One region of the Planctobacterium sp. R6 genome, then DNA from elsewhere that is predicted to be linked to it. Evidence: predicted binding sites of a transcription regulator. Region 1 holds the regulator's gene; the other holds the start of a gene.
What was found. The regulator NrdR, encoded in region 1, represses ribonucleotide reductase genes. The targets are predictions, from matches to a motif close to AAACACNANATNTNGTGTTT.
Positions count from the first base shown of each region.

Region 2: the regulator NrdR is predicted to act here: its motif matches at 8,196-8,215, upstream of nrdA (class 1a ribonucleoside-diphosphate reductase subunit alpha).

Region 1 covers NZ_JBVTQY010000034.1:33,917-49,873, forward strand. Annotated here, with positions in the region: gene dxs (1-deoxy-D-xylulose-5-phosphate synthase) at 1-129, shown strand, start outside; gene AC0J20_RS17935 (phosphatidylglycerophosphatase A family protein) at 162-665, opposite strand; gene thiL (thiamine-phosphate kinase) at 686-1,651, opposite strand; gene nusB (transcription antitermination factor NusB) at 1,664-2,092, opposite strand; gene ribH (6,7-dimethyl-8-ribityllumazine synthase) at 2,096-2,569, opposite strand; gene ribBA (bifunctional 3,4-dihydroxy-2-butanone-4-phosphate synthase/GTP cyclohydrolase II) at 2,686-3,795, opposite strand; gene AC0J20_RS17960 (riboflavin synthase) at 3,893-4,552, opposite strand; gene ribD (bifunctional diaminohydroxyphosphoribosylaminopyrimidine deaminase/5-amino-6-(5-phosphoribosylamino)uracil reductase RibD) at 4,574-5,689, opposite strand; gene nrdR (transcriptional regulator NrdR) at 5,685-6,134, opposite strand; gene AC0J20_RS17975 (hypothetical protein) at 6,350-6,706, opposite strand; gene AC0J20_RS17980 (alpha/beta hydrolase family protein) at 6,836-8,755, opposite strand; gene glyA (serine hydroxymethyltransferase) at 8,870-10,126, opposite strand; gene ettA (energy-dependent translational throttle protein EttA) at 10,382-12,049, shown strand; gene radA (DNA repair protein RadA) at 12,230-13,582, opposite strand; gene AC0J20_RS18000 (PilZ domain-containing protein) at 13,742-15,957, shown strand, end outside.
Region 2 covers NZ_JBVTQY010000009.1:70,292-86,248, forward strand. Annotated here, with positions in the region: gene rpsA (30S ribosomal protein S1) at 1-1,452, opposite strand, end outside; gene cmk ((d)CMP kinase) at 1,549-2,238, opposite strand; gene aroA (3-phosphoshikimate 1-carboxyvinyltransferase) at 2,392-3,672, opposite strand; gene gyrA (DNA topoisomerase (ATP-hydrolyzing) subunit A) at 3,675-6,371, opposite strand; gene ubiG (bifunctional 2-polyprenyl-6-hydroxyphenol methylase/3-demethylubiquinol 3-O-methyltransferase UbiG) at 6,564-7,319, shown strand; gene AC0J20_RS08235 (HAD family hydrolase) at 7,316-7,981, shown strand; gene nrdA (class 1a ribonucleoside-diphosphate reductase subunit alpha) at 8,415-10,742, shown strand; gene nrdB (class Ia ribonucleoside-diphosphate reductase subunit beta) at 10,811-11,941, shown strand; gene yfaE (class I ribonucleotide reductase maintenance protein YfaE) at 11,960-12,226, shown strand; gene purC (phosphoribosylaminoimidazolesuccinocarboxamide synthase) at 12,285-12,998, opposite strand; gene bamC (outer membrane protein assembly factor BamC) at 13,016-14,128, opposite strand; gene dapA (4-hydroxy-tetrahydrodipicolinate synthase) at 14,128-15,006, opposite strand; gene AC0J20_RS08270 (glycine cleavage system transcriptional repressor) at 15,123-15,647, shown strand; gene bcp (thioredoxin-dependent thiol peroxidase) at 15,657-15,957, shown strand, end outside.

The DNA of each region.
Region 1 (15,957 bases):
CTGCACCTCGGCATACCGGATGAATTTATTATGCAGGGCACGCAGGAAGAAATGTATCAGGAGTTAGGTTTGGATACCCAGGGCATTACCCATAAAGTGCAGTCATTCTTGCAAACGCTGGGCGCATAACTCAGCGCCTCTGCAAAGGGTTATGCCTTGTTTCAGACGCTCAGCAAGCCGTAATGTAACAGAGCCTGCATGGTCAGTAACGACAATACGCCAGCAATAATATCGTCCAACATTATGCCCAGTCCGCCATGAACCTGCCTGTCAAAGTAACTGATAGGCCAGGGTTTCAGGATATCGAATAAACGAAATACCACAAAACCAACTGCGAGATTGGTGATGCTCAGCGGTATGGCAATCATGGTGATCATCATACCAGCCACTTCATCCCAGACGATTGCAGAATGATCGTGAACGCCCATGTCTCTTGAAGCGACTTCACAAATGTAAATACCAATCAGTGAAACCGCCAACACCAGGGCCACCTGACCCGACACCGGCAACAAGGGTAATAAAAAGACGAAAGGCAGCGCCGCTAAGGTGCCGAAAGTGCCCGGCATAAATGGCGCCAGTCCACTGCCAAAGCCCAGCGCCAGAAAGTGCCATGGATTGCTCAGCCTGAGCTTTTTCAGAGCCGTTTTTTTAGTGGCGCGATCCATGTCAGCGGCAACTCCTGACGTTAGTGATTAAAGTGTTGAAAACCGTTTTCCGGCAAATGAAAGGGTTTGTCACCTTTGGTGAGTTCCATTTTTTCAGCAACGCCGTTTATGCGTCCGATACAGGTTGCCGAAACGTTGCAATTGGCCAGCGCGGTTTCCAGGCTGCCTTTTTGCTCATCCGCTACTGTGAACAGTAACTCATAATCATCACCCGATGTCAGGGCGTATCGAATCCCTTCTTCCTGACCGACTGTAGCCAGCATCGCTTCTGACAAGGGTAAACGCGTTACGTCCACCTGAGCACCAGTTTGGGAAGCAAACAATATATGTTGCAGATCAGATTTTAGCCCGTCTGACAAATCGATACAGGATGTCGCGATGCGTCTCAGTGTTGTGCCTACCAGCAATCGTGGTGTCGGAAAGTTAAGCCGGTCGATCAGAAAATTGCGATGTATCGGCTCTGCCGGTTTCAGGTTTTGCAACAGATCCAGGCCAAGTCCTGCATCCCCCAGCGTGCCGGTAACATAAATCCAGTCGCCGGGTTTTGCCCGGGAGCGCATTAACGCCTGACCTTCAGGAATAAAACCTTGTGCAGTAATGGTGATGGACAAAGGCCCCTGCACCGTATCACCGCCAATCAACTGAATAGAGTAGTAATCAGTGAGTTCCTGCAGGCACAAGGAAAAATCCCTGAGCCAGGTTTCATCGTATTGCGGAATGGACAACGACAAACTGATCCAGGCCGGTTCGGCGCCCATGGCCGCCAGATCGCTCAGATTTACCGATAGTGCCTTATGAGCTACGGCCCTGCCAGAGGTATTTTTCGGAAAGTGCACACTCTCGGCCAGCGTATCTGTAGTGGTCACTAACTGTTGCCCTTCGGGAACTGTTGTGAGCGCACAGTCGTCGCCTATGCCAAGCTGAACATCCCGGCGCTGATAGCTTTTAGACAGGAAGTAGCTTTTGATAATATCAAATTCTTTCACATTTTCACCGGATTAGCGCTTAACTTCATCCTTGCGCAACAGGCGGACGGCTTTGTCTAGTACCCCGTTGATAAACTTGTGGCTGTCAGCCGCACCAAACTGTTTACCCAACTCAATGGCTTCATTGATAACCACTTTGTAGGGTACGTCGAGGCGTTGTGTCAGTTCGAAGGCAGCAAGGCGTAAAATAGCCTTTTCAATCGGGTCAATCTCGCTTATTGGACGGTCTGTCACATACAGTTTATAGCTGTCGTCCAACTCATCTACATGCTCAGCGACATAGCGCAATGCTTCCTGAAAGAAGCTCATGTCCACTTTATTCATATCTTGTTGTGTGGCGACATTTAACTCGATTTCAGAAACCGGGTTACCCGTCATCTGCCAGGAATAGATGGCTTGCATCGCCAGTTCTCTGGCTTTTTTACGTCCGGCTACTTTCACGACTTATACTCCAGCCAACTGGTCAATAACGTTGACCATTTCCAGGGCGGAATGCGCCGCTTCTGCACCTTTGTTGCCTGCTTTAGTACCTGAGCGCTCAATCGCCTGCTCAATACTGTCTGTGGTGATCACACCAAAGGCAACCGGAATGCCGAACTCTAAAGACACCTGTGCCAGGCCTTTATTACATTCTCCGGCAACAAAATCAAAATGGGGAGTGCCACCACGGATCACCGCACCAATGGCAATAATGGCGTCAAACTTACCACTTTCTGCGGCCTTTTTAGCCACCAGGGGTAATTCGTACGCACCCGGTACTTTAATGACTGTAATATCTTGCTCATTCACTTCACCTGCTCTGTCCAGGGTGTCAATCGCACCTTCGACCAGATGGTCAACAACAAAGCTGTTAAAACGCGACACCACAATGGCGAATTTTTTGCCTGTGGCTCTGATATTACCTTCCACAATGTTCATATAATCTTGCCTCAATAATTGGTCCGGAATTTGGCTGGCGCGGATTCTACCACACCTGCCCGCTATTCACCGGATTTTTTGTATTATTTCATCAGACCCTGCCGGGTCTTCAATCTTTAGTCAGAAAGCGTTTCTACCACTTCTAAACCATACCCGGACAAGGCATGATATTTAACCGGTTTACTGAGCAATCGCATCTTCTGCACACCCAGTGTTTTTAAAATCTGACAACCGACACCAACGGTTCTGGAAGTGCCCTTCCACAAATTAGTGACCGCTTTCTCGCCTTTGTCTTCAGCTTCAAATTGCTGTACCACGTGTACCAGCTCGTCACTGGTTTCTTCACGGCCTAAGATCAACAATACGCCACCGTCAGCAGCAATGCGTTTCATGGCTTGCGGTAAATCCATGGAGCGATCAATAGAACGGCCTGAACCCAGCACATCACTGAAGGTATTGCGCAAGTGAACCCTTACCAGGGTGGGCTCTTCCGGTGTGATATTGCCTTTACACAACGCGAAGTGCACCTGATTGTCGATAGTGTCTTTAAAGGTAGCCAGTTCAAATTCCCCGTGTTCGGTGGGCAATTTGCAGGTGGCCACCTGCTCGACTGTAGCTTCGTTGATATTGCGGTATTCGATGAGATCGGCAATTGTGCCCAGTTTCAGATCGTGTTTTTTGGCAAAGGCTTCCAACTCCGGGCGGCGCGCCATGGTGCCATCGTCGTTGAGCACTTCCACGATCACGCCAGCCGGTTCACAGCCCGCCAAACGCGCCAAATCTACCGCTGCTTCAGTATGACCGGCCCGGTTGAGCACCCCGCCTTCTTTGGCAATCAGCGGGAATATGTGGCCTGGCTGGACAATATCTGTCGCCACCGCGTCGGGCGCAACGGCAGCCAAAATGGTTCGGGCCCGATCAGCGGCTGAAATCCCGGTAACCACCCCTTCAGCGGCTTCAATCGATACGGTAAAATTAGTGGAAAACTGAGCGCCATTGTTTTCCACCATTAATGGTAATTTTAACTTTTTACAGCGCTCCTGGGTCATAGGTAAGCACACCAGTCCTCTGGCATGAGTTACCATAAAATTAATCGCTTCCGGCGTAACATGTTCTGCGGCCATGATAATATCGCCTTCATTTTCACGATCTTCGTCATCCATCAGGATGACCATTTTACCGTTGCGAATATCTTCGAGGATTTCTTCTGTGCTGTGTAATGACATAATTTAATTTACTGTAGGGTTGATGGCACAGTGAATGTAGTGCGTCTGCATTCACCAGCCAGATTTTTATTGCGAACAATTGCGGTGGCGAATTGTACTATCGTAGATAACCATTTTCAGCTAAAAACGACAGATTAATCGCATTTCCTGTGCTCTCGGCCGCTTTATCGCCCAACATTAGCCGTTCCAGATAGCGGGCGATCACATCCACTTCCAAATTAACCCGGGTGCCGGTTTGATAATGTTGGATGATGGTTTCCTGCAATGTGTGCGGTACCAGTGTCAGCTTAAACTTAGCGCCCTGCACATCATTGACGGTCAGACTGACTCCATCGACAGTAATCGAGCCTTTCTCAGCGATGTAGCGCGCCAGATTACCCGGCGCTTTCACCCAAATCTCCCAGGTCTGACCGGTGTTCTCGATACTGGCAATTTCGCCCACGCCATCGACATGACCACTGACGATATGTCCGCCCAGCCGGGATGTTGCCATCAGGGCCTTTTCCAGATTCACAGCCATACCTTGCTGATACGCCGCAAATCCGGTGCGCTTGATGGTTTCCATGGATACATCAGCAACATAGTGTTGCGCGGAGAACTCCACAACCGTCAGACACACACCATTGGTGGCAATGCTATCACCTAATTGCACATCAGCCATATCCAGCTTGCCAACATTAATGCTGACTCGCATATCACTCCCCCGGGCCTGCATTGAAGCAATACTGCCAACAGATTCGATGATTCCGGTAAACACGGTGACTCCTCTGATTTTTGTTTATACAAAGTGGGCGGTGATTTTCAAATCTTCGCCCACCATTCGGGTGTCTGAAAAACGCATTTCCGGCACCTGATCCATTGATTTAAATTCGGGTAATTGCAACAGACTAAAGCCTGCACTGCCCATTAGCTTCGGTGCTAAATAGACAATCAGCTCATCCACTAAATTGGCCTGCACAAATGCCCCCCCAAGACGACTGCCCACTTCCAGCCAAACATCATTAATTTGTCGCTGCGCCAGACAGGTTAAAACTGCTTGTAAATCAATCTTATCCGCTGACGTTGGCGCTTGCCACTGCTCGATTCCGGCCTGGGTTAGCAACGGATTCGGCTGGCGGTTAACCACCAAAACACGGTTATCGGCGAAGACCTTAAGTGCCGGGTGCAGCTGATTACGGCCATCCAGAATCACCCGCAATGGCTGGCGGATATCACCGGGGTATTGTTGTTGCACTGATCCGGGAAGTTCGTCAGCCCTGATCGTCAGAGCCGGGTTATCCGCCAACACCGTACCCGACCCACTCACAATGGCGCAACTGCGCGCTCTGTGTTCCTGCACATCACGACGTGCCGCGGTGCCGGTAATCCACTGACTAACGCCATTGGACAGGGCGGTTTTTGCGTCCAAAGACGCGGCCATCTTTAATGTGACTCTGGGTAAGCCCTGCAACTGTCGCTTGAAGAACCCCTTATTTAACGCGGTAGCCTGAGTTTCCATTAAACCAATGTCCACCTGAATACCCGCGTCACGCATCTTTTTAATGCCGTTTCCGGCCACTTTGGGATTCGGGTCCTGCATTGCCACTACAACCCGTCGCACCCCCGCCTTTATCAGCGCATCAGAGCAAGGCGGCGTGCGCCCATGATGGGAACAGGGTTCCAGGGTTACATAAGCGGTTGCCCCCCGGGCGCGGTTATTCGCCTTGTTTAGTGCTTCTGCTTCGGCGTGGGGGCCACCGGCTTTTAAATGAAAGCCTTCTGAAATAATGTCACCGTTTTCTGCCACCAGAACACAGCCGACATTGGGATTGGGAGAAGTAGTATAGCGGCCCTGTTCCGCTAATTTCAGGGCGCTGGCCATGTGTCTGGCGTCGATCTGAGAAAACATACTAATCTCCGAGGCGAGCGATTTCTTCACCAAACTCTTTGATATCTTCAAAGGAGCGATACACAGAGGCAAACCGTACATAGGCCACCTTGTCCAGTTCGATCAGCTCGGCCATTATCAGATTTCCCACCAGCTCACTGCTGATTTCTCTTTCGCCGGTACCACGTAAATGGGATTTAATGCGGTGGATGCTTTGTTCAATTTTTTCGGTATTCACCGGACGCTTTTCCAGTGCCCGTTGCATCCCCGCTCTGAGCTTATCTTCATTAAAGGGCTCGCGTTTACCATCGCGCTTAACAATGCGAGGCATCACTAATTCGGCTATCTCAAACGTGGTATAACGCTCATGACAATTTGTGCATTCCCGACGACGGCGCACCTGGTGGCCTTCGGAGACGAGTCGGGAATCAATCACTTTTGTTTCCTGGGTCATACAAAACGGGCAAATCATGCTGGCGTGATCCTGATTAACTAACAATAAACGCGGTTCTGATATAGGTGTAAAAACGCTTTTTTCAAGGCTCAAACGAACAGACTATTTATACCGAATGTGAATGCTTAACGGCGATTTTGTCAGACCCGTGTAGTCCCGGGCACAGCAGGTAGTGATGGAAGCTTAAAACCAGCGTTCAGCAAAGCAAATTCTGACGCTCTCTGCCTTGCATATTAAAGCCCCCGTTTGACGTCCTTTTCCCAAAACTCATCCACTAATATCGCCAACATATCGTGCAGATGTTCTTCAAATTCCTCGAGATTTTGTCCGAATATCGCCAGGTATTTTTCTGCCTGTGCGTGTGTCAGGTTCTTATTCAGAGCCCGAAACTGCATTTCCGGCAATTTCTTGTTCATGCGTGCAACAATCTCCCATCTGACGAAGTCAGAATGCAGGTACTGCACCCTTTGCTGCGCGTACTTACAGTAGTCCTGAATATGATCAATACCTGCCGGTCCCATACAACCGGGTTCAACGCGAAACAACACATGTAGCTTCTGATCTTCCGGCAGGGTTGTTATTTCTGTCATTCTATCAATGTTTTACTGTCAAACTTATTAACACAACATAACCGAAACTGAGTAAATTGCAAAATTGCTTTAGCATCGGGCTGGATTAAAAAGGCAGTCCGCCACAGTTTCATGCTCTGCTTCTGTTGCTCAGCGGGTTACCGGCAAATGTCGATTGATAAAATCATCGATAGCCTTAAGGGCCGCCATACGGTGCTCTGCTTTGCTGAGGTAATGATCCCCTTCTTCCAGCTCCACATATTTTACATCGACATCGGCATCTTCCAGCTCATCAAACATGTTTTCAGACTGGTGATCCGGTACCACCTCATCTTGCGTACCATGAATAAGTAACACCGGAATTTTAATTTTATCTGCGTGATTTATCGGTGAAATTGCCTCGATATGGTCTTCATCAACGTCACCTTCAGAAATGAGTTTTTGCCAGTAGGCTACCACCCAGTGATCGCTGCCATAGTCATAGCGTTCATCCCGCAACATGCGTTCGATGTCTGCGACGCCATTTAAGGATACGGCGCATTGGTACAGATCCGGTGTAAACGCCGCGCCGGCCAGGGCGGCATAGCCTCCGTAACTGCCACCGACAATACACACCCGATTGGGGTCAACATAACCGGATTTTACCAGGGTATTTACTGTATCAGTTAAATCGTCCTGCATTTTACGACCCCACTCACCGCGTCCTTTCAGGGTAAACTCTGCGCCAAAACCACGGGACCCGCGAAACTGCGGTTGCATCACCAGGTAACCGCGACTGGCAAAATACTGAGCCAACCAGTCAAATTCAATGCGATCATAAGATTCAGGGCCACCGTGTGGCAGCATAATCGCCGGTAAGTTCTTTAATTCCTCCACCGCCGGTAGCGTTAACAGAGTAGGTAGGCGCAGACCATCTCTGGCTTTTATCTCCGTCTGAAAAACCTGATTAATTTGATTTACCGGTAAGTCTGGTCGACCGGAAGCGATAAATTTAAACTCGCCTTTGCTGTAGAGATAGTAATCCCCGGGGCTATCAATACCCTCCAACATAAAAATCATGTGTTGCCAGTCAGATGAATAGCTCACCAAAGTGACCGAATGGTCCGGTAAATCTTTAATGACCTGATCCACGACTTTTTGCACTGTGGGATCAAAAAAATCATAACTGGGCTTAAACCCAGCATAACTGACACCGTGTACAACGCGGTTGTGATCAGTCAGCACATACCCCACATCTTTGTCTTCCGGATTAAAAATTGGTCCTGACACAGTGCCGTCTTTTAGCGCCATCGTGAAATAGGCGCGGCGACCATTTTCGCCCTTGGTTAACATCACCAGACTGTTTAAATCCGCGGTAAGCCCCACAAAAGATCGGGTGCGAACTTCGGTTTCCTCCTGAAAAATTTTCTGCCAGTCATCATCAATCAATACATCGACCCGATGCTGATTCGTTTTGTTATTGTAACGCTCTCTGGCAATCATTTTGTCGTTGTGAATAAAATAATCGATAGCGTCATGAACGCCTCTTTTTACCGGTCGTGGCGTGCGCCGACCAGAGAGTTTCACTTTCATCAGGGCATAGGCACTCTCTGTATGCCAGGCAGGCATGTAGGCATACTTACCGTCGCTGCTCAACCCCACAATGGTGCCTAAATCCGATTGGCCTTTGTAAATGCCTTCCCCTAACACCAGTATCTGGCGTACCCGGTTTTCAGTGATTTTAAATGAATAGGCAGCACTGATATCGTGTCGGCCGCGAAAGCCAAAGATACGGGTATTGTCTACGGCCACCAGGATCAGGGTGTCATCGTCCACAAACCAGGCGTGGCTGGGACGAATACGGGAGATATCAACCCCTCTCAGCATCTTGTTATTTTCCAAATCATGAATGATGTACATTTCACGATTTTCTTTGGCCATTCGATAACCAATTAGTTTACCGCTGGGTGATACTTCCATCATGCTGACATTCGGCAGTGCGCCGTAAATATCTAGTGGTACTAATGAATCTGAAGCTATCGCTTTAAGGCAAAACAACGCGCAGATAAAAGACAGGATTAACTTTTTCACGACCTTTCCCTGGTTAATACTAGAAAACGACGTGGATTTTAATAAATAGCAGGCAATAAAGAAAGGCTAACAAAAAGCCAGCATAAGCTGGCTTTTGAAAGATTTGTTTACAACTTAAGCGTAAACAGGGAATCGCTTACACAGTGCCATTACCTGTTCTTTCACGCTGGCAATGTTGGCTTCGTCTTCGATGTTGTCCAGAACATCACAAATCCAGTTGGCTACCTGAGCCGCTTCTTCGTCACCAAAACCACGACGGGTAATGGCTGGCGTGCCGATACGCAAACCACTGGTCACAAAGGGCGAACGCGGATCGTTTGGTACCGCATTTTTGTTCACCGTAATATAAGCTTTACCCAATGCCGCGTCAGCATCTTTACCTGTGATGTCTTTATCAATCAGATCCAACAGGAACAGGTGATTGTCGGTACCATCGGAAACAATCTTATAACCGCGATCCTGAAACGCTTTGCACATGGCTTTCGCGTTTTTAACAACTTGCTGTTGGTAAACTTTAAACTCAGGCTGCAAGGCTTCTTTAAAAGCAACCGCTTTAGCCGCAATAACGTGGCACAAAGGTCCGCCCTGGCCACCCGGAAATACTGCGCTGTTTAGCTTCTTGTAAATAGCTTCATCTCCGCAGGCTGATAAGATCAGACCACCACGAGGACCCGCTAAAGTCTTGTGAGTAGTTGTAGTAACAACGTGAGCGTGTGGTAGCGGATTCGGGTAAACGCCCGCGGCAACCAAACCTGCAACGTGAGCCATGTCCACTAATAAATAAGCGCCAACACTGTCAGCAATTTCACGGAATTTTGCCCAGTCAACAATACCTGAGTAAGCCGAGAAGCCACCGATAATCATTTTCGGCTTGTGTTCTTCAGCTAACGCTTTAACCTGCTCGTAATCGATTTCACCGGTTGCTTCGTTCAATCCGTATTGCACAGCCTTGTATAACTTACCTGAGAAGTTAACGTGCGAGCCGTGAGTCAGGTGACCACCGTGGGCCAGGCTCATGCCTAATACAGTATCGTTGGCCTCTAACAACGCCATGAAGACCGCTGAGTTCGCCTGAGATCCCGAATGCGGCTGAACGTTGGCGTAATCAGCACCGAATAATTGTTTAGCACGCTCAATGGCCAGCTCTTCTGCCACATCAACGTGTTCACAGCCACCGTAATAACGCTTACCCGGGTAACCTTCAGCATATTTATTGGTTAATTGCGAACCCTGAGCCTGCAATACGCGTGGACTGGTATAGTTTTCTGAGGCAATAAGTTCAATATGGTGCTCCTGGCGCACCGTTTCGGCCTGGATGGCATCCCACAATTCTGGGTCAAAATCAGCAATATTCATGTCTTTGGACAGCATCGCACTTCCTTCAGGTTAATAGGAAAAAGAAAAGCCGGGGGGATGACATATCCAGCGCCCGCCTCAAGGGTTTCGGTATGATAGCGATTTTCCCGCTTTTGTACATATGCAGTACCGAATCAATATACACTGAGTTATACAGCAATCGCATAGATAAGCTGACAGGTCGGATATGCAGGAGTTAAAATTTGGGCCTGACTTATCAACCCGGTTTGGATTACAATATCGCTAATCTAACTGACCAAAAGTATTTACATGTCACAATACGTTTATACCATGTCTCGGGTTGGCAAAATCGTGCCCCCAAAACGACAAATTCTGAAAGATATCTCACTGAGCTTTTTCCCTGGCGCCAAAATCGGTGTTTTGGGCCTCAACGGTGCCGGTAAATCTACGCTGTTACGCATTATGGCGGGCATCGATACTGATATTGAGGGTGAAGCGCGTCCGCAACCTGGGTTAAATGTTGGCTATCTGCCGCAGGAGCCAAAACTGGACGAAAGCAAAGACGTGCGCGGCAATATCGAAGAAGCCGTTGCCGATGTGGTGCACGCCCTCAAGCGTCTGGACGAAGTCTATGCTGAATACGCAATGCCTGACGCCGATTTTGATGCCCTGGCCAAAGAGCAAGGTGAACTGGAAGCCATTATTCAAAGTAAAGACGGCCACAATCTGGACAACGCCCTGGAACGAGCGGCTGATGCCCTGCGTTTACCGCCCTGGGATGCTGATGTCAGCAAATTATCTGGTGGTGAGCGACGTCGTGTGGCCCTGTGCCGGTTGTTGCTGGAAAAACCTGACATGTTGTTGCTGGACGAACCCACCAACCACCTGGATGCCGAGTCCGTCGCCTGGTTAGAACGCTTCCTGCACGATTATGAAGGCACTGTTGTGGCCATTACCCACGACCGTTATTTCCTCGACAATGTTGCCGGCTGGATTCTGGAACTTGACCGCGGCCATGGTATTCCGTGGGAAGGTAACTACTCGACCTGGCTGGAGCAAAAAGAAAAACGTCTTGAGCAGGAAGAGCGCACTGAAAATGCCCGCGTAAAGTCCATGAAACAAGAGCTGGAATGGGTGCGCAGCAACCCCAAAGGTCGTCAGGCTAAAAGCAAAGCCCGTATGACCCGTTTTGAAGAAATGAATACCTCCGATTACCAAAAGCGTAACGAAACCAATGAATTATTTATTCCACCAGGTGAACGTCTGGGGGATCAGGTTATCGATGTCACCAATCTGACAAAGAGTTATGACGGCCGGATGCTGATTGACGATCTGAGTTTCTCAATCCCCAAAGGTGCGATTGTAGGTATCATCGGTCCTAACGGCGCAGGTAAATCCACACTGTTCAGAATGCTCACCGGACAGGAACAACCGGATAGTGGTGAAATCAAGCTGGGTGATTCCGTACAAATCGCCAGCGTAGAGCAGTTCCGTGACCACATGGATGACAGCCGCACCGTTTGGCAGGAAATCTCTGACGAACAGGACATCATTCGCATCAACAACTTTGAAATCAACAGCCGCGCCTACTGCAGCCGTTTTAACTTCAAAGGCAATGATCAACAAAAGTTTGTTAAAGACTTATCCGGTGGTGAGCGCAACCGGGTGCATCTGGCAAAGCTGTTAAAAGCAGGCGGCAACGTATTACTGCTGGATGAGCCCACCAACGATTTGGACGTAGAAACTTTACGTGCCCTGGAAAACGCGATACTGGAATTCCCCGGTTGCGCCATGGTTATCTCGCATGACCGTTGGTTCCTGGACCGTGTAGCCACACATATTCTGGATTACCGTGACGAAGGTAAGATCAACTTCTACGAAGGCAACTACACCGATTACGAAGCCTGGCTGAAAGACAACTTCGGTAAAGATGTGGTAGAGCCGCACCGCCTGAAATACAAGAAGATTACTAAGTAAGCTTACAAAAAGTTTAGGAATTTATAAGGCCACCAGCGCAAGCTGTGTGGCCTTTTTTAGTTGTCAGAGACTAAGCTGGAAGAATGGAGAAGTTACCCTTTTCCGCGTAACCACTGATTAAGTCGCGTAATAGGGAATTTTGGACACTTCGATTAAACTTCGAACTGGAAACTCAAAACGCTAAATCGCCTCTAATGCCTCTTGCAGGTTTTTCACCCCCACAACCGTTATCCCTTGCGGGTTTTTAGGTACATTAGCATTGGGCACAATAGCCCGGGTAAAGCCGTGTTTTTTGGCTTCGGATATGCGCTCACTGCCGTTGTTAACCGGTCGAATTTCACCGGATAAGCCCACTTCGCCAAAAACAATCAAATCTCGTGGCAAGGTTTTGTTGCGAAAGCTGGAGAGCAATGCGATTAACAACGCCAGGTCGGCGCTGGTTTCCGTTACCCGAATACCGCCCACCACATTGACAAACACATCCTGATCGTTCATCTGCACACTACCGTGGCGATGCAACACCGCCAGCAGCATGGTCAGGCGATTCTGCTCCAGTCCCACCGCTACCCGTCTCGGATTGCCGGTCTGGCTGTAATCCACCAGCCCCTGGATTTCCACCAACAGAGGACGAGTCCCTTCCCACACAACCATCACAGCACTACCAGGGGCGGCCTCTTCACTGCGATTGAGGAAAATGGCCGAAGGATTTTTTACTTCTTTAAGACCCGATTCGGTCATGCCAAACACCCCCAATTCATTCACCGCGCCAAAGCGGTTTTTATGGCCCCGCAAGGTGCGATAACGCCCGTCGGCGTCTCCGTCCAGCATCAATGAACAATCGATACAGTGTTCCAGTACTTTAGGGCCAGCGATAGAGCCTTCTTTGGTAACATGCCCCACGATAAACATGGCCACATTGTGCTGTTTGGCAAAGCGGGTCAGGTAGGCGGCACATTCACGCACCTGTGACACACTGCCCGGCGCCGACTGAATATCCCCCATGTGCATAACCTGGATAGAATCGATCACCATCACCCCGGGTTTCTCGGTTAATGCCAGTTGACAAATGGTTTCCACTTCCGTTTCCGCTAATACCTTAACTTTCGCGGTTGGTAAGCTCAGTCGTTGCGCCCGCATTGCCACCTGTTGCAATGACTCTTCACCGGTCACATAGAGCACGTTCTGATGTTGAGACAAGTGACAAATGGTTTGAAGCAGCAAAGTACTTTTACCTGCCCCCGGGGAACCGCCAATAAGAATAGCGGAGCCAGGCACAATGCCACCGCCTAAAACCCGGTCCAGTTCTTTAAAGCCAGAACTAAAACGCGGCACCGTTTGCAGGTCAATTTCAGACAATACTTCGACTTTTGCTTTGGTCAGGCCAGAATACCCCCCTTTTGAGGCACTGCTGCCCCCCGGGATGCGCATTTCCACTATGGTATTCCAGGCACCACAATCATGGCATTGGCCCTGCCATTTTGAATATTCAGAGCCACAATCGTTGCAAACGTAAGCAGTTTTGTTTTTTTTCATGATTTATGTCGTACAATCCTTAATGAGGAGATTGTTTTATGTCAGTACATTTAATAAAGTATGGGATTATAAAAATTTCGATTCCCCTCAATGTTTTAGCGCTTCTTGCCGAAACATTGGGTAATATAATAAAAAACTCTGAGGTTTCGACTCTTCGTAATGGATAAAGTACTCGAAGAATACAGCGAAGTTGTTGATAAGTTAAAGCCGTTCGTCAATAAACCAAACTTTGCGCAGATGGTCACCAAGCATGCCGTTGGTGTGCCAAAACAAAAAGTGTTCCTGATCAAGATGGAACTCAAGCGCCTTGCGCAGCCTACCAAAAAGCCCGTCGATTTACGAGGTAAAGTAGACGGTGAATGTAAACCCTTTGAATATGAAGGTGTTACCCATTTTCTGGATGAGACAGCCAAGCGCGTTTTCGCAGAAGAAACCATGTCTTATGGTGGCTACACCGTGGGTGTCTGGGAATCGGTAAACAACTCAGAAAATACCTTTAAGCAAATTTACAAAAAAGAAAAAGAAGCAATACTGCAAACCAAGGATGTGGTGGAAGACAAGTCCGATGAAGACGTTCCAACGGAGAAAGCCGATCACATTGTCAAATCTATCCTCTTTTCTCATGTGATAAGCCGTAAAGAAGAACGCATGAACTTTGCGATTGCGGTAGAGATAATTTCCGAAGAAGGCAAAAAAATCAAAGCCACCACCATGGATATCTCCGTGGGCGGTATGCGGGTTAAATGCGATGAGGACATCACCTTTTTCAAAGACAAAAAGTACGGTGTATTCCTCAGAGGCCTGGAAACCGAATACGCACTGGACAGAAAAAACCCGATCCCATTTCAGGCCATGCGCATTGAAAAAGAAGGTCACGAACAACGAATCAACTTCAAGCGTGACATTGAAAACTCCAGCGCCTCAGTAAACAGCTTTTTGCAGAAATTTATTCACGGATATAAACGCCGCTATAAAATTAATCTGGAAAACACCGAAGAGGCGGTCATCTCAAAGATATACGAGCAATATTACACGCCTTACATGGAATCTGTGCCGGTTTTTCTGGGAGTCAGGCAAGGCAAATTGTTCCCCAAGTTTTTGCTGACGAACAATGCCAATAAAGATTTTGTACAATACTGGACAGATGAAGCTGACCAGGTGCGTATCGAATATTTGTTGTCAGCATCGCGGATCAAAACCGCGATGCAAAAAGAAACCAGTGATTTTCTGGTGTATTGCTTTAAACAAATCAAGCAAAATAAGGTGTTCTTTTGCTCGGCCACAATCGAAGAATTAGCCGCCACACCAACCCTGCAACAGTCCTTTTTTGCGTTAGGTACCAAACGCGAAAGTTGGAAAGTCTTTAAAATACAGCTATCGGATGTGCATCCACAGCAGGCTCACGCGCCCCTGACCATACCTGAATCGGTCAGTGAGAAGGTGAAAAAGCTCAATGCTCCGCCCGCACCGCGTGTGATGGCTGATATAAAAACCCTTAAATTTGTGGCTCTGGTAACAGATATCACCACCACTGAGCTGATACACCAATTTAAAAATACCGCTCCGAATAAAGCCGATTTACCGCGAGTCAGCAAAGCGATTCATCCCAAATTAACCACACCCAGCGCGCTGACAATACATCCCTATAAATATATCGATAACCGCCTGGAACAGCGGTACTTTTTGACTGAAAAGGCGCGACTGGAATGGAACGAAGGTTACTATGATGGCCGCACCATTGATATCTCATACAGCGGCATGATGATAGAAATGGACGAAGAGTTTCCGGCCCGCAAAGGCGCATTGATTAAGGTATCCTTGCCCGGACTTCAGTCCATGACCACCAAATACACGCTGGACCGGATGAATTATCAACTGGTCAATGTCAGCGAGCACGGTAACCACCTGCATTTAAAGATATTGGAAAATCGGGACAAAGAAACCAAACCCCATCAGGGTAAACAGTTTTTCAATGATTTGATCCGCCAGAACCGCGATGTACTGGAAGCCAAAATTACTGAAGATACCAGTAACCACAGCAAGGCTTTGCGCAACATCTTTGCGGCCAATATCTTTAACATGGCGCTGTTCTATGCCAAAGATGGCCTGAACCTGAAACACGATGTTATGGTGTGCGGCGATGTGCCCAACCAACTTTGGCCTTTGTTTACCCATGGTGAATTGGAGCGCAGCGAATTCAATATTTTACCGCTATTCGGTCATGAGAATGTCCATGCTAACTGGTTAACCCGTGAAATGCGGGATCTGAAAACCAAAGATAAGCCCAAACAACACGAAGTCTATATCGGGTTTAACCCGAAACTGGAAGGTCCGGAAGCATTTAATGTGAAGCCGGATGTGGATTTTGCCAATAC
Region 2 (15,957 bases), on a different contig from region 1:
AGATAAATCTGCAACGCGGATATAACCGTCAACTTCTTCAGCCAGATTGATTGTTGCGCCTTTAGCGTCAACTGCGGTAACTGTACCGTTAACGATAGCACCTTTCTTTTTATCTGTCAGATACTTATTGAAAGGATCTTCGTCAATTTGCTTCACGCCAAGAGAAATTCTTTCGCGCTCTGCGTCGACCTGCAGAACAACGGCTGTAATTTCGTCACCTTTCTTATAATCACGAACTGCGTCTTCGCCCGCTTTGTTCCATGAAATATCAGATAAGTGAACCAGACCGTCGATACCACCGTCCAGACCGATAAAGATACCGAAGTCAGTGATTGACTTAATCTTACCAGTGACTTTGTCACCCTTGTTGTAAGACTTAGCAAACTCTTCCCAAGGATTCGCTTTACATTGCTTAAGACCAAGAGAAATACGACGACGTTCTTCGTCAATTTCAAGTACCATAACTTCAACAGTGTCGCCAAGGCTAACCACTTTTGAAGGATGGATGTTCTTGTTAGTCCAATCCATTTCAGAAACGTGAACAAGACCTTCAACGCCTTCCTGGATCTCAACGAAGCAGCCGTAATCAGTCAGATTAGTAACCTGACCAGTTAACTTAGCACCTTCAGGGTAACGGTTTGCGATTTCTTCCCAAGGATCGTTGCCCATTTGCTTCATACCAAGAGAAACGCGAGACTTCTCTTTGTCGAACTTCAATACTTTTACATTGATCTCATCACCAACACTGACGATTTCGCTAGGATGCTTAACGCGCTTCCATGCCATATCAGTGATGTGTAACAGACCGTCAACGCCACCCAGGTCAACGAATGCACCGTAGTCAGTCAGGTTCTTAACGATACCTTTAACTTCAACGCCTTCGTCCAGAGTTTGCAGCAACGTATCGCGCTCTGCACTGTTCTCTTCTTCGATAACAGCACGACGAGAAACAACAACGTTGTTGCGTTTTGCGTCTAACTTAATAACTTTGAATTCTAATTCTTTGCCTTCAAGGTGCAGCGTGTCACGTACCGGACGAACGTCAACCAGAGAACCGGGTAAGAACGCGCGTACAGAGTTAACTTCAACCGTGAAACCACCTTTAACTTTACCGTTGATAACACCAGTAACGGTAACTTTGTCTTCGTAAGCTTTTTCAAGCTCAACCCACGCTTCGTGGCGTTTCGCTTTTTCACGAGACAGGATTGTTTCACCAAAGCCGTCTTCAACAGCGTCTAGTGCAACATCAACCTCGTCACCAACTGCGATTTCCAGATCGCCTTTGGAATTTTTGAATTGTTCAGCAGGAATGGCGCTCTCAGATTTCAGGCCAGCGTCTACCAAAACAATATCTTTATCGATAGAAACAACAGTACCACGTACGATCGCACCTGGGCGTGTTTCTAATTCTTTTAAACTTTCTTCGAATAATTGAGCAAAACTTTCAGTCATAATCTTTCGTTTTTTAGTCCAAGCTTACATCCGGTAAGATGGGGTTGTTAAATTTTACGTTTCTAATCCATTAAAACGCAGTTGTACTTGGGTGAATTAAACCTCACCCTCATGCAATTTGGTCTCTACCCAGTGGGCTACTTTTTGCAACACTTCTTCAATAGAAAGTTGTGTAGAATCAACCACTAAGGCATCGGCGGCAGGAACTAAAGGAGCCACAGAACGGTTTGTATCTCGTTCATCCCGGGCCTGTATGTCCGCCAAAAGGGCGGAAATACTAACATCATGGCCTTTTTCACGCAACTCATTATAGCGCCGCGACGCTCTTTCTTCTGCCGATGCGGTCAAGAAAATTTTGGCGTTAGCTTCAGGAAATACCACTGTCCCCATGTCTCTGCCATCGGCCACCAGGCCAGGTTCCATATTAAAAGCTCGTTGACGTCGTAACAGTGCTTCGCGGATCCGGGGTAAAGAAGCCACTTTTGATGCTAACGATCCCACTTCTTCAGTGCGAATGGAGTGAGTAACATCTTCGCCTTCCAGTATGACACGTGTTTCTGCGGCTTCGCTGTAATCGAAGTTAACATCCAGACTGGTAGCCAGAGGAAATAGCGCCTCTTCATCGCTGGCTTCTATACCATGGTGTATAGCAGCAACGGCTAAAACCCGGTAGATAGCACCACTATCCAGTAAATGCCAACCTAGTTTGGTCGCGAGTAATTTGCTGATGGTTCCCTTTCCTGCTCCGCCTGGACCATCTATGGTAACGACTGGGCTTTTAAGCATATTTTGGGCTCCCTGATTAACTGCTGTGAACAAAATGCGCGACATTATACGCGTACAAAATTTTTCTACAATGACGAGTTTGTGACATCAGGCAAATGCTACAATTGAAAAAGCCCTCACGGGAGGGCTTTACAGAAATTTTGCCAACAAGACTCAGTGGCAAATCTTTTTCAGACGATCAAAGTAGTCCGGAAAGGTTTTAGAGGTACATTTGGGATCATTAATTACCACTGGGGTATCGCTCAAAGACACCAGCGAAAAGCACATGGCAATGCGGTGATCGTTGTAAGTGTCGATAGCGGCTTCTTTCAGATTAGCCACTGGCGTAACTGAAATAAAATCGTTCCCCTCTTCCACTATAGCACCAAGCTTTTTCAGTTCCGTTGCCATAGCCGCCAGACGGTCGGTTTCCTTAACCCGCCAGTTGTAAATATTGCGAATAGTGGTGGTACCTTCGGCAAACAAAGCGGCAACAGCAATTGTCATAGCGGCATCCGGAATATGGTTCATATCCATGTCAACGGCACTTAATTTGGCCCCTTCCACTTCGATGAAGTTACTATCCCAGTTAATTTTTGCCCCCATATTTTCCAGTACATCGGCAAATCGAATATCGCCCTGAACACTGTCTTTACCAACACCGTATACTTTAACTTTACCACCTTTGATGGCACCTGCCGCAAGGAAGTAAGAGGCAGAAGATGCATCACCTTCCACCATGTATTCGCCAGGACTTTGATAAGACTGATTGCCTTTAACATTAAACTCCTGGTAGTCGCGATTTTCAACGCTGACGCCAAACTGACTCATTATCGCCAGGGTGATTTCAATGTAAGGTTTAGAAACCAACTCTCCGGTAACCTGAATACAGGTATCGCCACTAAATAATGGCGCGGCCATTAACACGGCGGTCAGGAACTGACTGGATATAGTGCCATCGATTTGCAATGTCCCGCCTGTCAGTGCGGTGCCATTTATTTTCAGCGGTGGGTAACCGTCATTCTTGAGGTATTGAATATCCGCCCCTGCCGCTTGCAACGTATCGACCAATGAGCCAATTGGCCGTTCTTCCATTCTCGGTTCACCACCCAGAATAAATTCACCCTGACTCATGGCTAATGCCGCGCATAAAGGCCGCATCGCGGTGCCGGCATTACCCAAATACAACTCTACCGGTTCAGCTACAGCAAAAACACCGCCATTACCCTTAACCTGGCAAATGGTTTTACAGTCTGACAGTGAGTATTCAATACCCAATTGTGACAGCGCGTCCAGCATATGCCGGATGTCATCGCTGTCCAACAGGTTGGTCACTGTCGTCGTGCCATTGGCTAATGCTGCCAACAATAATGCACGATTTGACAGGCTTTTGGAGCCTGGTACCGTGACATCGCCATCAACCGAACCAACGGGTGATAGTTTAAGTTGCTCCACTATCACGCTTCCTTATCGTCAGATTCATTTGCATTCGGTGCACTGGATTCTGCGTCAACCGTAGCCGTCTCACCTTCAGTCTCTGAACCTTCAACAAGTTCGCCTTCTTCTGTGACAACTTCCTCGATGCGTTGTAATCCAACAACTTTTTCGTCGTCTGCAGTTCTGATAATGCGCACGCCCTGAGTATTACGACCAATCACTGACACTTCGTTAGCACGGGTTCTGACCAACGTACCTGCGTCACTGATGAGCATCATTTCATCATCTTCATCCACCTGAATCGCGCCAACTACAGCACCATTTCGATCGGACACCTTGATGGATACAACACCTTGCGTTGCTCTGCTCTTCGCCGGGTAGTCATCTAATGGCGTTCGTTTTCCATAACCATTTTCAGTTACGGTCAGGATTGGAGCGTCAGTTTCAGGCACGATCAGAGATACCACGCGCTGACCTTCCTGCATTCGAATTCCTCTTACACCGGTGGCAGTTCTGCCCATTGGACGAAGTGCCAGTCTTTCTTCACCGGTTTCAGCATCAATTTTCACCGCACCTGTTTCGGCATCACGTTCTTTTTCATTAAATCTGACCACTTTACCGGCATCAGAGAACAGCATGATATCGCTCTCGCCAGATGTTAACGCAACACCGATCAGCTCATCGCCTTCATTCAAATTCACTGCAATAATACCGTTTGAACGAGGACGGGAGTATTGAGTCAGCGCGGTTTTCTTAACGGTGCCGTTGGCGGTTGCCATCAACACAAAGCGGTCGTCCACGAATTCCTGAATTGGCAATATCGCGGTAATACGCTCGTCGGATTCGAGCGGTAAAATATTAATAATCGGCTTGCCCCGGGCATTTCGACTGGCCAATGGTAACTGATACACTTTCAGCCAATACAGTCGACCTCTGGTGGAGAAGCACAGTATGTGGTCGTGGGTGTTTGCCACCAACAACTTCTCAATATAGTCTTCATCTTTCATGCGGGTGGCGGCTTTACCTTTACCACCGCGGCGTTGTGCTTCGTAGTCTGATAGTTTTTGGTACTTAACGTAACCCTCTCTGGACAAGGTCACGACCACGTCTTCCCGTTCGATCAGGTCTTCAAGGTCGATGTCGTGGGCAGCTGCCGTAATTTCAGTACGACGTTCATCGCCAAATTCGTCCCGCACCTTTTCCAGTTCTTCGCGAATGACTTCCATCAAACGATCTGGATTCGCCAGGATTTCCAGCAGTTCTGCGATCAGATCTAATAAATCTTTGTACTCAGCAAGAATCTTCTCGTGTTCAAGACCTGTTAGTTTGTGCAGTCTCAGGTCCAGAATAGCCTGTGCCTGGTTTTCAGTCAGGAAGTATAAGCCATCGCGAATACCAAACTCAGCTTCTAACCATTCAGGACGCGCCGCATCTACACCAGCACGCTGTAACATTTCCTCAACGTTACCCAGTGCCCAACCCTGTGCTACCAGGCCTTTTTTCGCTTCAGCGGGACTTGGTGAGGCTTTGATAAGCTCGATAATAGGGTCAATGTTGGCCAGCGCTACCGCCAAACCTTCCAGGATGTGCGCCCGCTCTCTTGCTTTTCTGAGTTCGAATACGGTACGACGGGTTACCACTTCACGTCTGTGACGAATAAAGGCATTTAATAACTGTTTAAGGTTAAGCGTTTTCGGCTGCCCCTGATCCAGTGCCACCATGTTAATACCAAACACGGTTTGCATTTGGGTATTAGCATACAGTTGGTTAAGCAGTACTTCGCCTGATTCGCTGCGTTTAACCTCGATAACAATACGCATACCGTCTTTGTCAGACTCATCGCGCAAGGCTGAAATACCTTCAATTTTCTTTTCTTTGACCAACTCAGCCATTTTTTCAATCAATCTGGCTTTGTTTACCTGGTAAGGAATTTCAGAAACGATAATGGTTTCTTTACCGTTTTTATCTGTTTCGATCTCGGCGCTGGCTCTCAGGTAAATTTTACCCCGGCCCGTGCGATAGGCGTCATCAATTCCTTTGCGACCACTGATAGTGGCAGCAGTGGGGAAATCCGGTCCCGGAATATATTGCATCAAATCGTCGATGGTTAAATCCGGATTGTCGATCAACGCAATACAGCCGTTAACCACTTCAGTGAGGTTATGTGGCGGAATATTGGTGGCCATACCTACGGCAATACCTGAGGAACCATTCACCAGCAAATTGGGAACTTTGGTGGGCAACACGTCAGGGATTTTTTCTGTACCATCATAGTTAGGTACAAAATCAACCGTTTCTTTGTCTAAATCAGCCAGTAATTCATGTGCAATTTTCGCCATGCGCACTTCGGTATAACGCATTGCCGCCGCCGAATCACCATCAACAGAACCAAAGTTACCTTGTCCATCAACTAACATGTAGCGCAATGAAAACGGCTGAGCCATACGAACAATCGTATCGTATACAGCCGAATCACCGTGGGGGTGATATTTACCAATGACGTCACCAACGATACGCGCTGACTTTTTATATGGCTTGTTAAAATCGTTCTTTAGCTCGTTCATGGCGAACAGAACGCGTCGATGCACTGGCTTTAAACCATCCCGGACATCGGGCAATGCACGCCCGACGATAACGCTCATGGCGTAATCCAGATAGGAGTTTTTCAGCTCATCTTCGATATTAATTGGAAGGATTTCTTTGGCGTTGTCAGTCATATACAGCCTTGTTGTTATTATTTTCACCGACAGTCGCCGGGAAACATCACTGTTTAATTATCTTTGCAAAGCTTTTTAGATTTAAAAATCGCAGCTTGTCAAAACAGGAAATAAAAGTGTTCAAGATTCTATCATCGAACCACAAAAATAAAAGACGTTGATTGCTGAATATATGTGCAAACGAACCTGTTAATGCGACTTTTGAAGCCGTATACTTGCCGAAACTTGTTTGGAGTCAGCATTTTGCAAGAAAACGTCGATTATTCAGAAATTCAAAAATTTGCCGATCTGGCCAGTCGTTGGTGGGATTTTGAAGGGGAATTTAAACCCCTGCATGAGATAAATCCACTGAGATTGTCTTTTATTATGCAGCAATGTGATGGGCTGCATGATCTCAAAACCCTGGATGTTGGGTGTGGTGGTGGCATCTTGTCTGAATCGATGGCAAAAGCCGGCGCACACGTCACCGGAATTGATATGGGCGCAGAACCACTGGAAGTGGCAAAGTTACATGCCCTCGAATCCGGGGTACAAGTTGATTACCGTCAAATTTCGGCAGAACAGATGGCCCAAACACATTCAGCAAGGTTTGATGTAGTAACCTGCCTGGAAATGCTGGAGCACGTGCCAGACCCGGCCTCAGTCGTTGCTGCTTGTGCCAGCATGGTAAAACCTGGCGGTTGGGTGTTTTTCTCCACCCTGAATCGCAATCTTAAGTCCTGGTCTATGGCTGTCGTAGCGGCAGAGTATGTTTTGGGTTTGGTGCCAAAAGGTACTCACGACTACCAAAAATTCATCAAACCTTCTGAATTGATGAAATGGACAGATGCTTCAGGTTTAGCTGCGCGTAAAATAACCGGGCTGCACTATAACCCTCTGGCAAAATCTTATTATCTTTCTGACAGCAATGTCGATGTTAATTACATAGTAGGTTGTCAAAAACTATGATTGCTGAACCCCGTGGAATTTTATTTGATCTGGACGGAACATTACTGGATACCGCTCCGGATCTCGGCAATGCCCTGAATCACATTTTAAAGCAACTAAACTTCCCTGAAAAAAGCTACGATGAATATCGTGTCGAGTCTTCAAATGGTGCAATCGGTATGCTTAAAATGGGACTGGGAGACAACTTCGACAAATTTGACACTGAAGAACTCAGAGAAAAGTTTTTGCAAAGTTACGCAGCTAACGTCTGTCGGGATACTCGTCCGTTTGAGGGCATTGAATCTCTGATAAAGCAGATCGACGCGCAACATATTCCCTGGGGCATCGTTACCAATAAGCCCGGATTTTTAACTCAGGCATTGTTAGCCTTTTTTCCGGTTTTTAAGCGCTGTCAGGTTTGCTTCTCAGGCGATTCTTTTGCTAATCGTAAACCTCATCCGGAACCTCTGTTAAAAGCGGCTGAAACACTCAATGTTGCACCTCAAAGTATCTGGTACGTAGGAGATGCGGAACGCGATATGGAAGCCGCGCAGGCTGCCGGTATGGTCGCAGTGCTGGCTCGCTACGGGTATCTGACGCCTGATGAACTGGCGCGCAGCTGGGATGTAGATTTAAGCGTAGATTCGCCACATGAACTCTGTGAATTGCTGCCCGGGGTATAATATCGCCCGGGTTGTTAGGTCGATTGCTGTTGAGGTTTTTGTCAATATTATCTTTAGATCGCTTCAGTCTAAACGAACTAATTTTATTACTATTTAATTTATACGAAAATTGCCCCGTAAGATCGCTGTTGAAATTCCAAATACACCTGAATGAGAATAGCTTTGAAGTTAGCTTACACTAACCGAAAAAAGCAGCGGTGATTAAAGCAACAACACACCCTATATCTTGGGTTGAAATGCAGGAAAAACCCCTTTATCTTGTGTCCCAAGGATAACCGACGTTATCTTTAAATTGGGGAATGACGAGTCGAAAACAGCATCATAGCTAGCCTGATATCTGCAGCAATGCAGTCCAGGTCATTAACAAGTGTGCGCGACAGACTACACTTAATCGACCTCGCCAACGATTTATAATAATAACAGTGGCAGCTTTATGAATAATACTTTGTACGTCACCAAGCGAAATGGTGAGCGTGAGCCTATTGATCTGGATAAAATCCACCGAGTCCTTGATTGGGCAGCCAAAGGTTTGTCTAACGTTTCTGTCTCTCAGGTAGAGATAAAAGCACATATTCAGTTTTACGATGGAATAAAAACCGAAGACATTCACGAAACGCTTATCAAGTCAGCAGCCGATCTGATATCAACAGATAGTCCAGATTATCAATATTTTGCTGCGCGCCTGGCCATCTTTCACCTTCGTAAAAAAGCTTACGGCCAGTTTGAACCACCGTCGTTGCTACAACACGTACAAAAAATGGTGGAAATGGGCAAATACGACGGGCATTTACTGGAAGATTTCAGTGCCGCTGAATTTGAGTTGATGGAAGAATACATCGACCATTGGCGAGACATGAATTTCAGTTACGCTGCGGTTAAACAACTGGAAGGTAAATACCTGGTACAAAACCGGGTCACCGGTGAAATCTATGAAAGCGCCCAGTTTTTGTACATTCTCGTGGCCGCCTGCCTGTTTGCTAAGTATCCCACTGAAACCAGAATGAACTATATTCGACGTTTTTATGATGCGACGTCGACCTTCAAAATTTCGCTTCCCACTCCCATTATGGCGGGTGTCAGAACCCCTACCCGTCAATTCAGCTCCTGTGTTCTGATTGAAACGGGTGACAGCCTTGACTCAATCAATGCCACAGCCAGTGCCATTGTTAAATATGTCAGTCAACGCGCTGGTATCGGTGTTAATGCCGGTAAAATTCGCGCATTGGGAAGCCCAATCAGAGGTGGTGAGGCATATCACACTGGTTGTATTCCGTTTTACAAATACTTCCAAACTGCCGTTAAAAGCTGCTCTCAGGGTGGCGTTAGAGGCGGTGCTGCCACACTTTTCTATCCACTATGGCATATGGAAGTTGAGTCGCTCTTAGTACTTAAGAACAATCGCGGTGTAGAAGAAAACCGGGTGCGTCACCTTGATTACGGGGTACAGTTTAACAAAACCATGTACCAACGCTTGATCAAAGACGGCCATATCACTCTGTTTAGCCCGTCAGATGTACCAGGCCTGTACGAAGCGTTTTTCGCTGATCAGGACAAATTTGACGCGTTATATACGCAATACGAACAAGATCCAACGATTCGCAAAAAACAGATAAAAGCACTTGAGTTGTTTAGTTTGTTTATGCAGGAGCGTGCCAGCACAGGTCGTATCTACCTTCAAAACGTGGACCACTGCAACACCCACAGCCCGTTCGATCCTAAAGTTGCGCCGGTTAAACAAAGTAACCTTTGTCTGGAAATTGCCTTGCCAACTAAACCATTGGCGCATGTTAATGATGAAGAAGGTGAAATCGCGCTTTGTACGCTTTCGGCATTTAATCTGGGTGCCATTAAATCACCGGAAGACTTTAAAGAGCTATCGGAGCTGGCCGTCAGAGCGCTGGACAGCCTGCTCGATTACCAGGATTACCCGGTACCGGCGGCATATAATGCCACTATGGGACGACGTACCCTCGGCATTGGCGTCATTAACTTTGCTTATTATCTGGCTAAACACGGTGTGCGTTACTCCGATGGTAGCGCCAACAATTTAGTGCACGAGACCTTTGAAGCCATGCAGTATTATCTGTTGAAAGCATCGGTTGAGCTGGCCAAAGAAAAAGGCGCCTGTCCTAAATTTAACGAAACAACCTATGCGCAAGGTATATTGCCGATAGATACCTACAAAAAGGATCTCGACGCCATCTGTACTTCTCAGCTGAAACTCGACTGGGAGTCCTTGAGAAAAGAGATACAACAGCATGGCTTGCGCAACTCTACACTGTCAGCATTGATGCCATCTGAGACATCTTCGCAAATCTCCAATGCCACAAACGGCATAGAGCCGCCGCGCGGGCATATTAGTGTCAAGGCGAGTAAAGACGGTGTACTTAAGCAGGTGGTTCCTGAATATCAAAAGCTCAAAGACAACTACGAGTTGTTATGGGATATCCCGTCCAATGATGGGTACCTGCAGCTCGTGGCGATCATTCAAAAATTCATCGACCAAACCATATCCGCAAATACAAACTATGATCCGGGTAAGTTCGACGGTGGTAAAGTGCCGATGAAATTATTGATCAAAGATTTGCTTACGGCGTATAAATTGGGTGTGAAAACACTGTATTACCACAATACCCGAGATGGTGCAGGTGATGAATCCAGTAAGCCTGAAACAACCCAAAAAGCGGTCAGCAGGCCAGCCGTCCAGGAAGTTGTGGAAGAACAGGATGATGATTGCGCAGGTGGCGCCTGTAAAATCTAAGTGTGTTAGTGGGAGCCAACAGGCTCCCACTACTTTATTGCAGACCTTCTTATAAAAAATAAAGTCAGATGAAATATACAACGTTCAATCACAACACCACTAACCCGCTCAGTGAACCCATGTTTTTCGGAAACCCGGTGAACGTAGCGCGTTATGACCAACAAAAACACCCAATATTTGAAAAGCTGATCGAAAAGCAGATCAGCTTCTTCTGGCGCCCGGAGGAAGTGGATGTCAGTAAAGACCGCATCGACTTTCAGGGATTGAGCACCTCAGAAAAACATATTTTTGTTTCCAATCTGAAATATCAAACCTTGCTAGATTCCGTTCAGGGAAGAAGCCCGAACATTGCGTTTCTCCCTATCGTTTCGCTACCCGAGCTGGAAACCTGGGTGGAAACCTGGTCTTTTTACGAAACAATTCACTCCCGTTCCTATACACACATTTTGCGGAATCTTTTCTCTGATCCCAGTGAAGTGTTTGAAGATATTGTGGTAAACGAAGAAATCAAACGCCGTGCTACTGATATCTCGAAGTATTATGATGATCTCATCTTTGTTACCCAGCTATGGCAAACACAAGGCGAAGGAACCCATGTCGTTAACGGCACAAAATACCAGGTGAGTATGCGAGAGCTTAAGAAAAAGCTGTACCTGTGTATGAATTCAGTGAATGCGCTGGAAGCAATTCGGTTTTATGTCTCTTTTGCCTGTACTTTTGCCTTTGCCGAACGCGAGTTAATGGAAGGCAACTCCAAGATTATTCGCTTAATTGCGCGTGATGAAAACCTGCACCTGACATCAACTCAGCACATACTGAATCTGTGGGCACGGGGCAAAGATGATCCGGAAATGGCTGAGATTGCAGAAGAATGTAAAGATCAGGCCGAGGCCATTTTCCTGAAAGCAGTTGAGCAAGAAAAGCAATGGGCAGAATACCTGTTTCAGAATGGCTCTATGATTGGTCTGAACAAAGAAATTTTATGTCAGTACGTTGAGTTCATTGCAAACCATCGCATGGCCGCGATTGGTCTTGGTCAACCGTTTGACGTGCAAAGCAACCCGCTGCCCTGGATGAACAATTATTTAAATTCAGATAATGTACAGGTGGCCCCTCAGGAAGCTGAGATAAGCTCCTATCTTGTGGGACAAATTGACAGCGAAGTTAATGCTGATGATTTCGGCGATTTTGATCTTTAATTAGATCATATCGTCGCAATGAAACCCTCTGATACGTTACGCATAACACTGGAAACAGGCGAAATAGTTGAACAACAGGCCGATAAAACCCTGTTAGAATCGTTAGAGGCTGCCGGACAAGAAGTCCACTTCCATTGCCGGGAAGGCTTTTGTGGAGCCTGCAGGACCAAGTTGCTTTGTGGCACAGTAAAGTACCTGACCGATCCACTGGCTTTTATCGACGACGATGAAATACTGCCCTGCTGTTGTGTCGCAGAACAAGATATAAAAATTAAGTTGCTCTAAACCAACAAAAAAGCCACGCTGATGCGTGGCTTTTGTTTTCGTATAAGCGCGTTTCGGATTAATCCAGGTTAACGCCCAGGCGTTTAGCGACTTCTTCATACGCTTCAACCACACCACCGAGGCCTTGTCTGAAACGGTCTTTATCCAGCTTTTCACGGGTTTCTTTGTCCCACAAACGGCAGCCATCTGGCGTGAACTCATCACCTAAAACAATTTCACCGTTTGATACACCAAACTCCAGTTTATAATCAACTAACAACATGCCTGCATCACTGAATAGCGACTTGAGGACATTATTTACCTGAAATGTCAGTTCTTTCATGCGATCTATCTGTGCTTGCGTCGCCCAACCAAAAGATAACACATGGTATTCGTTAACCATTGGATCGTGAAGTTCATCGTTTTTCAGGAAAAACTCAAATGTAGGCGGATTTAATTCCATGCCTTCTTTCACGCCAAGGCGTCTTACAATCGAACCTGCAGCAAGGTTTCGCACAACGCATTCTACCGGTATCATATCCAACTTTTTAACCAGTGACTCATTGTCTGATAGCAGCGCTTCAACCTGAGTTGGTATCCCGGCTTCTTCCAGTTTAGACATTATAAAATGATTAAACTTGTTGTTTACCATGCCCTTGCGAGCCAACTGTTCGATTTTTTGCCCATCAAAAGCAGAGGTGTCATTTCTGAATTCCAATACTAATTTGTCGGCGTCATCGGTTAAGTAAACCGTCTTTGCTTTACCGCGATAAAGTTCTTTAGTTTTTTGCATGATAGCTCTTCAGTAGATTAAATATCTAAATCATTGGTGGTCATAACCTGCTGAAACGCAGGGTACATCTCGCTAATTTTACTGGCCGATAAGGGATTATCTTCCGCATCTCTCAGCGATAAACTGGTTTTTTCTCCCTGCTCTTTTACCACAACCCGGTAATCATCCTGTTCGATTTCGAGTTTATTGTTAGAGCTAAATAAACTGCTCCACCACCCTTCATCCACGCCGGCATAGGTGGCAAAAATCAATCCGGTTGATTGATCTAAATCTTTAACATTAAAGCCCAATTTACGCAGCACCAGTAATAATCTTGGCCAGGTGACATCGTAACTGGCAGAAACCAGGTATGCAGCATTACCATCGGCATCAAATCCTAGTTCCATCGGCAAACCAGTCATCACCTGGCGCGCCTTTCTTATATCCGCCAACGTTAACTGCTTTTCATAATGACTGATGACGTCATTTAAGACTTCAACTTCGTTCTTCCTGACCTGGTGTTCAGAAATTTCATCCACTATTTTTTCGTCTACGGTTTCGAGATAATCCACCAGTTTGGTGTAAAGCGTTGCGGACCGGCCATGGGCTTTGATATCCAGTGTAAATTCGAAACGTTGTCCTACTTTGCGATCAGTTTTGGTCCAGCTATACCAGGGACTATCACCGTCGTCTTCGATAATCATCCAGTCGGTTTTCAAACGCTGTTGTGATTTATCAAAATCCACTACAGCGATACCGCGCTCATCCAGGTAGCTAATCAACGAATTCCAGATAGCGGTATCCAGCGCTACGTCATCCCGAACCTGATCAAACTGCACAATGGCTTCGCGGGAACCCTCTAAAATACGCGAACCGGTAACTACCGGTAACACTAATCTTGGTGAACTGATATCTAGTTTTGCGCCCAGTTCACCAGATTCTGCATTAGCGCCAACATTGGGAATGTCATATTCATCACCAAATTGCGGCGTATCTTTCCCTTGTGGAACCTTTACCTTCTCAGTTTGTCTGGAATCCAGATAAGGGTATGAGGGATCCGTTTTCTGTTCGTCTTGCCATAAGGCACAACCGCTTAACCCAACTGACAAAACCATTGCAACCACAGGTGCACTTTTACGTATTTTTTGCATTAAACCAACGCCATTTGTTTTAATAATTTTTCGAGACTTTCCTGACTGCTAATGTCAGGCTCCACCATGGGCAATCTCAAAAACGGGCTTTGCGAATATCCCATTTTGTACAGCGCCCATTTTGGCATAACTGGATTAGGTTCGATAAACAATTTCCGATGAAGTTCCGCAATTGATGCATCTATTTGTCTGGCTAATTCCGGATCGCCACCTGTCGCGGCTTTACACAAATCAGACATGAGCTTAGGCACAATATTGGCCGTCACTGAAATCACACCGTGACCGCCCTGAATCATAAATTCACAGCCCGTTGGATCGTCTCCGCTCAACAAGGCAAAATCTGCTGGCACCCGATCGCGCAACTCCGCCAAACGCCCAAGATCCCCGGTGGCATCTTTGAGCGCGACAATGTTTTCGTGTTGTGCCAGCTGGATCACAGAATCCGCTTCTAGATCAGCAACGGTTCGCCCCGGTACATTATAAAGAATAACCGGAACAGTTGCAGCATCGGCAATCGCCTGAAAGTGTTTAACCATGCCCTTTTGTTGCGGCTTATTATAATAAGGCACAACGCTCAGCATGGCGGAGATTCCGACACTTTGCATCAAGTCACCCAATTCGATCGCTTCGGAAGTCGAGTTTGCCCCAGTTCCGGCAATCACAGGTATCCGACCATCGGCATATTCTACCGTCTTTTGAACGACGGCTACGTGCTCATCCACTGGCAACGTAGCAGACTCTCCTGTAGTGCCGACTGAGACGATGGCATCAGTACCATTGTCAATGTGGAATTGCACTAGTTTTTGCAATGAAGCATAATCGACGTCACCTTCAGGTGACATTGGCGTAATCAACGCTACAATACTGCCTTTAATCATATGGGCTCCCAGAAAAATAGCGCTTAATGGTAATGACCTAAGCCATTAAAAACAAGGTATCCGCGAGTTTTATCTGGCTACATAAAAAAAACAAAGGAGCGACGCAGGAAAACTGTATGAAACATCAGCTAATTGTAACATTCCTAGGTGCTGATAAAGCGGGGATTTTAGGAGAAATTGCGACACTGGCATGTTCTCTTAACTGTAACATCTTGGACAGTCGTCTGGCTCACTATGGACAAGACTTTTCCTTTAACATGATTTTAGAGGGGACGCTGTCGTCCATCACTAAAGCTGAGTTTAATTTGCCAAGTCTGGCTCAAAAACTCGATCTTCTTTGCATGGTCAAACGTACCAGCCATCACACCAAGCAACACCTGGTTCATTTGGCAGATGTCGAATTCAATGGTAAGGATGCGGTCGGTATCATCAAAGATATTACGACGTTGTTTACCCATCACGGAATACACATTAATGCGTTCCGACAAAAGACGGTGGATATAGAGCAGGAACACACCAGGGTCGAGTGTAAAATGGTGGTGAGCATGCCACAGGAATTAAAAATTGATACCATTGAACCTTTGTTTAATGACTTTATTAAACAACATAACCTGCAAGGGTCAATGAAAGAGAAAACATAGGATTTTATCATGAATACGATTTCCGAAGGACAACCCGTCCCGCAATTCAGTATCCCTAATCAGGATGGTCAGTTAGTCAATTCAGCTGACTTTATAGGCCAGAAAACCTTAATGTACTTTTACCCCAAAGCCATGACACCGGGGTGCACTGTGCAGGCACAGGGTCTCAGAGACAGCAAAGCCAAACTCGATGCGTTAAATGTAAAAGTTTACGGTGTCAGCATCGACCCTGTTAAACGCTTAGGCAAGTTTATCGAACGAGACCAACTCAATTTCGAATTGCTTTCGGACGAAGACCACGCGGTCGCGG